3 regions of the Pseudomonas sp. EA_105y_Pfl2_R69 genome follow, and region 2 is predicted to be linked to each of the others. Evidence: predicted binding sites of a transcription regulator. Region 2 holds the regulator's gene; each other region holds the start of a gene.
The links. Region 2 encodes sigma-54, which starts transcription at its own class of promoters, with help from an activator protein. Its sites were predicted from a motif close to ANTGGCATNNANNTTGCTNT; they were not measured.
Positions count from the first base shown of each region.

Region 1: a site for sigma-54 is predicted at 1,183-1,202, ahead of nirB (nitrite reductase large subunit NirB). Genes of this name have one in related genera too.
Region 3: a site for sigma-54 is predicted at 1,596-1,615, ahead of flgB (flagellar basal body rod protein FlgB). Genes of this name have one in related genera too.

Region 1 is NZ_CAXAOO010000002.1:584,116-587,389, reverse strand. Features, by position in the region: gene AACY13_RS08570 (bifunctional protein-serine/threonine kinase/phosphatase) at 1-1,076, shown strand, start outside; gene nirB (nitrite reductase large subunit NirB) at 1,350-3,274, shown strand, end outside.
Region 2 is NZ_CAXAOO010000001.1:781,065-784,338, reverse strand. Features, by position in the region: gene lptA (lipopolysaccharide transport periplasmic protein LptA) at 1-233, shown strand, start outside; gene lptB (LPS export ABC transporter ATP-binding protein) at 236-961, shown strand; gene AACY13_RS03380 (RNA polymerase factor sigma-54) at 1,095-2,609, shown strand; gene hpf (ribosome hibernation-promoting factor, HPF/YfiA family) at 2,803-3,111, shown strand; gene ptsN (PTS IIA-like nitrogen regulatory protein PtsN) at 3,127-3,274, shown strand, end outside.
Region 3 is NZ_CAXAOO010000004.1:220,483-223,756, reverse strand. Features, by position in the region: gene AACY13_RS13140 (bacterioferritin-associated ferredoxin) at 224-442, opposite strand; gene AACY13_RS13135 (peroxiredoxin) at 710-1,312, shown strand; gene flgB (flagellar basal body rod protein FlgB) at 1,664-2,071, shown strand; gene flgC (flagellar basal body rod protein FlgC) at 2,087-2,530, shown strand; gene flgD (flagellar hook assembly protein FlgD) at 2,557-3,225, shown strand; gene AACY13_RS13115 (flagellar hook protein FlgE) at 3,269-3,274, shown strand, end outside.

The DNA.
Region 1 (3,274 bases), on a different contig from region 2:
ACGAACAGGATCTCGCGGCCGCCAGCCGCGCCCTGGTCAACGCCGCGCATCTGGCCGGTAGCCAGGACAATGCCAGCGCCCTGCTATTAAGGGTCGAGGCCCTGCCGGAAAGCGACCTGGCCGATACCCTGGCGCAGCTGGAACATTGGCCCGTGCCGCCGCGCCTGCGCGAGGGGCATGATTTCGAGGGCTGGCAGGTCGAGCGTCTGCTCGCTGAGTCGCGCCAGTCGCTGATGTACCGGGTGCGCGATGCCCAGACGCGGCGCTGGCTGCTCAAGACCCTGCCGCCCAGCCGCGCCGATGAAGCCCAGGCCGGCCCCGCACTGCTGCTCGAGGAATGGTTTCTGCGCCGGGTCGCGGGGCGCTTCTTCGCCGATGTGCATCCGCTGCCGCAACGCCAGCACCTGTATTACGTGCAGCGCGAATACAGCGGCCAGACCCTGGCCGAACACCTGCGCCTGAATGGTCCGCTGGGCCTGCCGGAATGGCTGGACATCGCCCCGCGGCTGATCAAGGCCCTGGGCATGCTGCACCGGCGCAATATCCTGCACCGCGATATCAAGCCGGAGAACCTGCTGTGGGGCGATGACGGCGAATTGCGCGTACTGGATTTCGGCCTGGCCTACTGCCCGGGCCTGTCCCGCGATGAGGCCCATGAGCTGCCCGGCACGCCCAGCTATATCGCCCCCGAGGCCTTTGCCGGCACAGCGCCCACGGCCCAGCAGGACCTCTACAGCGCCGGCGTGACCCTCTACCACCTGCTGACCGGGCATTATCCCTACGGCGAGATCGAAGCCTTTCAGCACCCGCGCTTTGGCCAGCCGACCCCGGCCAGCCGTTATCGCCCGGACCTGCCAGGCTGGATCGACGACAGCCTCAATCGCGCCCTGACCGCCGAGCCCAAGGCGCGCTATGAAACCGCCGAGGAATGGCTGCTGGCCCTGGAACAGGGCGAGCGCAAATCCCTCAGCAGCCGGCCAAGACCGCTGCTCGAACGCGAGCCCCTGCTGGTCTGGCGCAGCGTGGCGCTGTTTTCCCTGCTGCTGAACCTGGCGCTGCTGTTTCTGCTGCTCTGAGCCAAAGCGCACCAATACAGCGCAAGACGCCTTCAAGTAGTGCAGCAACAGCACCGGACAAAGCCCGCAAGTCGCTGAAAAGCCATGAAAAACGCCACTTGCAGAAGTTGGCACAAGCCCTGCATTGCATTTAGCAGAATTAATAAAGCACAGCCTTCAACGTTGAGGGCTGTGCTTCCCGAGAGAACGGGACTTGGACAAAGGCGTCCTCGCTAGGTGACTAGCGGGACGCCTTTTTTGTTTTCCGTGTTTTTTATTCAGGAGATGGCCGGCATGAAAAAACTCAAGCTGGTGATGATTGGCAACGGCATGGCCGGTGTCCGCACCCTCGAAGAGCTGATCAAGCTCGCCCCCGACCTCTACGACATTACGGTGTTCGGTGCCGAGCCGCACCCCAACTACAACCGTATCCTGCTCTCGCCGGTACTGGCCGGCGAGCAGACCTTCGAGGAAATCGTGCTCAACGACCTCAACTGGTATGCGGACAACGGCATCAAGCTGCTGCTCGGGCGCAAGGTGGTGAACATCGACCGCAAGGCCCGTGTGGTGGTCGCCGACGACGGCAGCGAGGCCGAGTACGATCGCCTGCTTATCGCCACCGGCTCCAACCCCTTTATCCTGCCGATTCCGGGCAAGGACCTGGCCGGGGTGATCGGCTATCGCGACATCGCCGACACCCAGATGATGATGGAAACCGCCAAGACCCATAAGCACGCAGTGGTCATCGGCGGCGGCCTGCTTGGCCTGGAAGCGGCCAACGGCCTCAAGCTGCGCGGCATGGACGTGACCGTGGTGCACCTGGGCGACTGGCTGCTGGAGCGTCAGCTCGACAGCACCGCCGGCCGTCTGCTGCAGCAATCGCTGGAAGACCGCGGGCTGAAGTTCCTCCTGCCAAAGCTCACCGCCGAACTGCTGGACAACGGCGAAGGCCGGGTCTGCGCGGTGAAATTCAAGGACGGCGACGTCATCCCCGCCGACCTGGTGGTGATGGCCGCCGGCATCCGCCCCAACAGCGACCTGGCGGAACAGTCCGGGATCGCCTGCAATCGCGGCATCCTGGTCAACGACACCATGCAGACCTTCGACCCGCGGGTTTACGCGATCGGCGAATGCGCCAGCCACCGCGGCATCGCCTATGGCTTGGTGGCACCGCTGTTCGAACAGGCCAAGGTCTGCGCCAACCACCTGGCCCAGCTCGGTTTCGCCCGCTACCAGGGTTCGGTGACCTCGACCAAGCTCAAGGTCACCGGTATCGACCTGTTCTCCGCCGGCGAATTTATGGGCGCAGAAGGCACCGAGACCATCACCCTCTCCGACCCGATCGGCGGCGTGTACAAGAAGCTGGTGATCAAGGACGACGTGCTGGTCGGTGCCTGCCTGTACGGCGATACCGCCGACGGCGGCTGGTATTTCCGCCAGATCCGCGAGAACCACAACGTCAGCGAAATTCGCGACCACCTGATGTTCGGCGAAAACGCCATCGGTGACGCCGGCCACCAGGGTCAGAGCAGCACCGCCAATATGCCCGACGACATGGAAGTGTGCGGCTGTAACGGCATATGCAAGGGCACCATAGTCCGGGCCATTCAGGAAAACGGCCTGTTCAGCGTCGATGAGGTCAAGAAGCACACCAAAGCCGCCAGCTCCTGCGGCTCCTGCGCCGGCCTGGTCGAGCAGATTCTGATCAACACCGTGGGCGGTGCGGCCGACGTCAAGCCGAAGAGCGAAAAAGCCATCTGCGGTTGCAGCGAGCTCAACCACGGGCAGATCCGCAAGGCCATCCGCGACGAGCACCTGACCAGTATCCCGGCGACCATGGCCTTCCTCAACTGGAGCACGCCGAATGGCTGCGCCACCTGCCGTCCGGCGCTGAACTACTACCTGATTTCCACCTGGCCGGGCGAGGCCAAGGACGACCCGCAGTCGCGCTTTATCAACGAACGCGCCCACGCCAATATCCAGAAGGACGGCACCTACTCGGTTATTCCGCGGATGTGGGGCGGCGTGACCAATGCCTCCGAGCTGCGCCGCATCGCCGACGTGGCCGACAAGTACAACGTGCCCATGGTAAAGGTCACCGGCGGCCAGCGCATCGACCTGCTGGGGATCAAGAAGGACGACCTGCCGGGCGTGTGGAAGGACCTCGACATGCCGTCCGGCCACGCCTATGGCAAGTCAATCCGCACCGTGAAGACCTG
Region 2 (3,274 bases):
CCTACGGCCTGACCATCCAGTACTTCGCCGCCAACGAGCGCATCGTGCTGATCGACCAGGCCAAGGTGATCCAGGAAGGCAACACCTTCGAAGGCGAGAAGATCGTCTATGACACCCAGCGCCAGATCGTCAACGCCGGCCGCGCCACTGGCAGCAATGTCAGCGTGCCACGGCCGCGAATCGACATGGTGATCCAGCCGAAGAACAAACCAGCCGACCAGCAGGCGCAGTAACCATGGCCACATTGAAAGCCCAGCACCTGGCCAAGAGCTACAAAGGCCGCCAAGTCGTGCGCGACGTCAGCCTGAGCATCGACAGCGGGCAGATCGTCGGCCTGCTCGGCCCCAACGGCGCGGGCAAGACCACCTGCTTCTACATGATCGTCGGCTTGGTCCAGGCCGACCAGGGCCGCGTCCTGATCGACGACCTCGACGTCAGCCACCAGCCCATGCACGGCCGCGCCCGCGCCGGCATCGGCTACCTGCCGCAGGAAGCCTCGATCTTTCGCAAGCTCAGCGTGGCCGACAACATCATGGCCATCCTGGAAACCCGCAAGGACCTGGACCGCACAGAGCGGCGCAAGGAGCTGGAAAGCCTGCTGCAGGAGTTTCATATCAGCCATATCCGCGACAACCTCGGTATGAGCCTGTCCGGCGGCGAACGCCGGCGTGTGGAAATCGCCCGCGCCCTGGCGACCTCGCCCAAGTTCATCCTGCTCGACGAACCCTTTGCCGGGGTCGACCCGATCTCGGTCGGCGATATCAAACAGATCATCTACCACCTCAAGGCCAAGGGTATCGGCGTACTGATCACCGATCACAACGTACGCGAGACCCTGGACATCTGCGAAACCGCCTACATTGTCAGTGACGGCCAACTGATCGCCGAAGGCGACGCCGAAGCCATCCTGGCCAACCAGACGGTCAAAGAGGTGTACCTGGGACATGAGTTCCGCCTGTAACAGGGGCTTTTCTCACGCAAACAAGCGCCACCCCTAGGCAAACCCCTTAGAGTCAGGCATATAATTTGCTTCCTTGTGGCGCCTCCGCGCCCTGTAGTGGATTGCGCACAGACGCCGGTAAATAAGGTCTGCAATGAAACCATCGCTAGTCCTGAAGATGGGCCAGCAGCTGACGATGACACCGCAGCTGCAACAGGCCATTCGCCTACTCCAACTGTCGACCCTGGATCTGCAACAAGAGATCCAGGAGGCACTGGAATCCAATCCGATGCTCGAACGCCAGGAAGACGGCGAAGATTTCGACAACTCGGACCCCATGGCCGATGGTGCGGAGAGCGCCACTTCCAGCGAACAGCAAGAGCCCACGTTCCAGGAGCCCAGCTACCAGGAAAACACCCAGACTGTGGACAACCTGGAGGAAGGCGACTGGAACGAGCGCATTCCCAACGAGCTGCCCGTCGATACCGCCTGGGAAGACATCTACCAGACCAGCGCCAGCAGCCTGCCGAGCAGCAGCAACGACGATGACGAGTGGGACTTCACCACCCGCACCTCCAGCGGCGAGAGCCTGCAGAGCCATATGCTCTGGCAGCTCAATCTTTCGCCCATGTCCGACAAGGACCGCCTGATCGCGGTGACCCTGATCGACTGCATCAACGAGCAGGGCTATCTGGAAGAAACCCTGGAAGAAGTGGTCGAGGCCTTCGACCCGGAGCTGGACATCGAACTGGACGAAGTCGAGGCCGTGCTGCACCGCATCCAGCAGTTCGAGCCCGCCGGCATTGCCGCGCGCAACCTCGGCGAATGCCTGCTCCTGCAACTGCGCCAACTGCCGGCCAAGACCCCCTGGCTGAGCGAGGCCCAGCGCCTGGCCAGCGACTACCTCGACCTGCTCGGCAGCCGCGATTACAGCCAGCTGATGCGCCGCATGAAGCTCAAGGAAGACGAGCTGCGCCAGGTTATCGAGCTGATCCAGAGCCTCAACCCGCGCCCCGGCTCGCAGATCGAATCGAGCGAGCCGGAATACGTGGTGCCGGACGTGATCGTGCGCAAGCACAACGAACGCTGGCTGGTGGAGCTGAACCAGGAAGCCATGCCGCGCCTGCGGGTCAACGCGCAGTACGCCGGTTTTGTGAAGCGTGCCGACTCCAGTGCCGACAACACCTTTATGCGCAACCAGCTGCAGGAAGCGCGCTGGTTTATCAAGAGCCTGCAAAGCCGCAACGAAACCCTGATGAAGGTCGCCACGCAGATCGTCGAACACCAGCGCGGCTTCCTCGACTACGGCGACGAGGCGATGAAACCTCTGGTGCTGCACGATATCGCCGAGGCCGTGGGCATGCACGAGTCGACCATCTCGCGGGTCACCACACAGAAATTCATGCACACCCCGCGCGGCATTTACGAGCTGAAATACTTCTTCTCCAGCCACGTCAGTACCTCCGAGGGCGGCGAATGCTCGTCCACCGCAATCCGCGCCATCATCAAAAAACTGGTCGCCGCGGAAAATGCAAAAAAGCCGTTGAGTGACAGCAAGATCGCTGGTTTACTGGAGGCACAGGGCATTCAAGTAGCCCGCCGTACAGTCGCAAAGTACCGTGAATCCCTCGGGATAGCGCCATCCAGCGAGCGCAAGCGATTGATCTAGGGCGGCACAAGAAGGAAGACGGTTCACACTGCACAAAACAACACCCGGCCTCGCCTTTGCGCGCAAGCAGCTCTGCTGCCTATACGCGCCGGCGACAGTGCCAGACTCGTTCTGCCAGGGTCTTCCACGCCACAGTGTTCCGGCGGCAGGCCTATTGCCTGCCTCTTACACACGGCAACAAGGAGAATGCGGTATGCAAGTCAACATCAGTGGACATCAGCTGGATGTGACCGACGCCATGCGCGCCTATATCGACGAAAAACTCGGTCGACTGGAGCGCCACTTCGACAAAATCACCAATGTGCAAGTCATCATGGAGGTCGAGAAGCTCAAGCAGAAAATCGAAGCGACCCTGCACATTGCCGGCGGTGAAGTCGTCGCCAATGCGGTACACGACGACATGTACGCCGCCATCGATTTACTCACCGACAAACTCGATCGCCAACTCATCAAGCACAAGGAAAAACAGCTCGACCGTCAACAGGGCGCACTGGCCCGCTGACCTCGCCTATCTCCTATGATCCGACTTGAAACTATCCTGACCCCCGGCCGTTCCCTGGTGAACGTGCCGGGCGGCAGCAAAAAACGTGTTCTCGAACAGATTGCCAACCTGGTGGCGCGCGAGCTGCCCGACCTGGATGGCCAAGATATATTCGAAAGCCTGA
Region 3 (3,274 bases), on a different contig from region 2:
CGAAGGGTGGCCGCCATGGATGGCAGGCCATAAAAAATGGTCGGGAGACATTTTTAACGTCGCGCAGCGACGGCCCGAAGGGTGGCCGCGATAGATGGCAGGCCATAAAAAATGGCCGGGAGCCATTTTTAACGTCGCGCAGCGACGGCCCGAAGGGTGGCCGCCATGGATGGCAGGCCATAAAAAACCGGACACAAGGTCCGGTTCTCGACCGCGGCGAAAATCAGGCGGCTACAAAACTGGCGGGGTAGGCGAGGGCGGCCTGGCTGCTCTGCACTTCACTGAGGGTGTCGCGTACCACTTGTTTGGCCAGGCAGGCGCACTTGCCGCATTGGCTGGCAACGCCGAGGCTGGCGCGGACATCGCGATAGCTGCAGCAGCCATCGTAGATGGCGTCGCGAATTTGACCGTCAGTAACACCTTCGCAGAGACAGACGTACATGATTTAGGCTCGCCGCAGGGCTGTGGAGTTGGGAAGGATACTAATGCTAATGAGAATGCTTGTCAAAGAACTATTTGGCAGCCCCGTTCGCACGTTGTCCGGCCTGGTCGGGCTGCCGTGCTGAGCCCTCGGTGAGGGGCAGGGCGATGGGCGATGGGCAAATGTGCGGTGTATGATGGTCGGCCCTTTTGGTGCAAGCCCAGGCGCTGCATAAGGTATGTGCGCGCTGCGAGCTTGCTCTGGACTGATCAATCAAGGAGATTTCGAATGAGCGTACTCGTAGGTAAGCAAGCCCCGGATTTTGACGTCGCAGCGGTGTTGGGCAATGGCGAAATCGTCGACAGCTTCAGCCTGTCCGCGGCGATCAAGGGCAAATACGGTCTGGTGTTTTTCTACCCGCTGGACTTCACCTTTGTTTGCCCGTCCGAACTGATTGCGCTGGATAACCGTATTCCCGAGTTCCAGGCGCGTAATGTCGAGGTGATCGGCGTCTCCATCGACTCGCATTTCACCCACAATGCCTGGCGTAATACCCCGGTGGACAAGGGCGGCATCGGTCCGGTCAAGTACACCCTGGCTGCCGATATCAACCATGCCATCTGCAAGGCCTATGACGTCGAGACCGCCGACGGTGTGGCCTTCCGCGGTGCCTTCCTGATCGACACCAAAGGCGTTGTGCGTTCGCAAATCGTCAACGACCTGCCGCTGGGTCGCAATATGGATGAGTTGCTGCGTCTGGTCGATGCCCTGCAGTTCACCGAAGAGCATGGCGAAGTCTGCCCGGCCAACTGGAAGAAGGGCGACAAGGGCATGACCGCTTCGCCAGAAGGCGTTGCGCAGTACCTGTCGGAGAATGCTGCCGGTCTGTAAGGTCGCAGCGCTGCATAGAAAACCGGCCGTGTGCCGGTTTTTTTATGCCTGGTTTCTGCGTGGGCGCTGCCAAGCGCTTGCGCATCTATATAGATAGTCGAGATAGATAGCCGGGAAGCTTCCATCGAGTAGGTGTGCCCGGGCAATCTTGCCGTGCCCTGGCAACAGACAGGCTGTTTGCCGCATTGCCGCATTGCCGCCTGGAGGCGGAAAACGCTTGCCGCTTTTGCCTTTCAATTCGCTTATAAATTACATAACTCATTGAAATATATGTAAAAAATAAAATGGCACAGCGATTGCTTATGGTCTGCTACGGAAAACAGCAACGGCAACCGGCAAAGGTTTCTGACCATGAGCATCAGTTTCGATCGGGCACTCGGTATCCATCAGCAGGCACTCGGCTTTCGCGCTCAGCGTGCGGAGGTGCTGGCTAACAACATCGCCAACGCCGACACGCCGCACTATAAAGCGCGCGACCTGGAGTTCGCCACGGTGTTGGCCGAGCAGAGCGCCAAGACCCAGCGTGGCCCGGTCAATCTGAATCGTACCGATAGCCGGCATATCGCTGCCGATGGCATCCAGGTGGGGGAAGCCGATCTGGCCTACCGCACGCCGTTCCATCCGTCGATCGACCAGAACACCGTCGACCTGCAGGTCGAGCAATCCAGCTATGCGGAAAACTCGGTGCAGTTCCAGGCCAGTTTCACCTTGCTCAACAGCAAATTCAAAGGGCTGGTCACCGCCCTGCGCGGCGACTAACAGGAGTCCGATGCCATGTCCCTAGCCAGTGTGTTCAATATCGCCGGAACCGGCATGAGTGCCCAGAGCACTCGGCTGAATACCATTTCCAGCAACATCGCCAATGCCGAGTCGGTGTCGTCGAGCATCGATCAGACCTATCGCGCCCGTCATCCGGTGTTCGCCACCGTGTTCCAGCAGGCGCAGGACGGTGATCGCGGCTCGCTGTTCGCCGAGCAGGACCAGGCCGGTCGCGGCGTCCAGGTGCTGGGCATCGTCGAGGATCAGAGCAGCCTGGTGCCGCGCTACGAGCCCAATCATCCGGCTGCCGATGCCGGCGGCTATGTCTATTACCCCAACGTCAATGTGGTGGAAGAGATGGCGGACATGATTTCCGCCAGCCGGGCCTTCCAGACCAACGTTGAAATGATGAATACCGCCAAGCAGATGATGCAGCGCGTATTGACCCTGGGTCAGTAAGCCGTCGGGCACAAGGAGCCATGAGTATGAGCACTGTAGGCGATGTCAGTGGTACGGCACTGGATCAGTACCAGATCAAGAATCAGGGCACGGCCAACAAGGAGCTGGGCAAGAATGAGTTCCTCAACCTGCTGGTGGCGCAGTTGAACAACCAGAATCCGCTGGAGCCGCAAGGCAACGGCGAATTTATTGCCCAGCTGGCGCAGTTCAGTCAGGTCGAGGGGATCGAGAAGCTGAACACCAGCATGGGCTCTCTGCTCAGCGGCTACCAGTCTTCCCAGGCCCTGCAGGCCTCTTCGCTGGTCGGGCGCAAGGTGATAGTGCCGACGGAGACGGCGCTGGTCGACACCAGCGAGAGCTTCAAGGCCAGCCTGGTGCTGCCAACCAGCAGCAGCAACGTCTACGTCAACGTCTACGACAAGACTGGGGCGGCGGTGAGCCGCATCAATATGGGCGAGCAGGCCGCCGGCAACGTCAGCTTTATCTGGGACGGCAAGGATGCCAGCGGCAATCTGTTGCCGCCGGGTACCTACAAATTTGAAGCGCAGGCGACTTACGAGGGCGAGACCAAGGGGCTGTACACCATGCTCCCGGCCAACGTCGACAGTGTGGTCCTGGGCGGCAGCGAGTTGATGCTCAACCTGGCGGGGCTGGGCAGTGTGCCGCTGTCCCAGGTGCAGGTCATCGGTCAGTAACCAACAGCTTTGAGTGCCGGCTGTTCCGGCAAAGGAGACTTCCATGTCG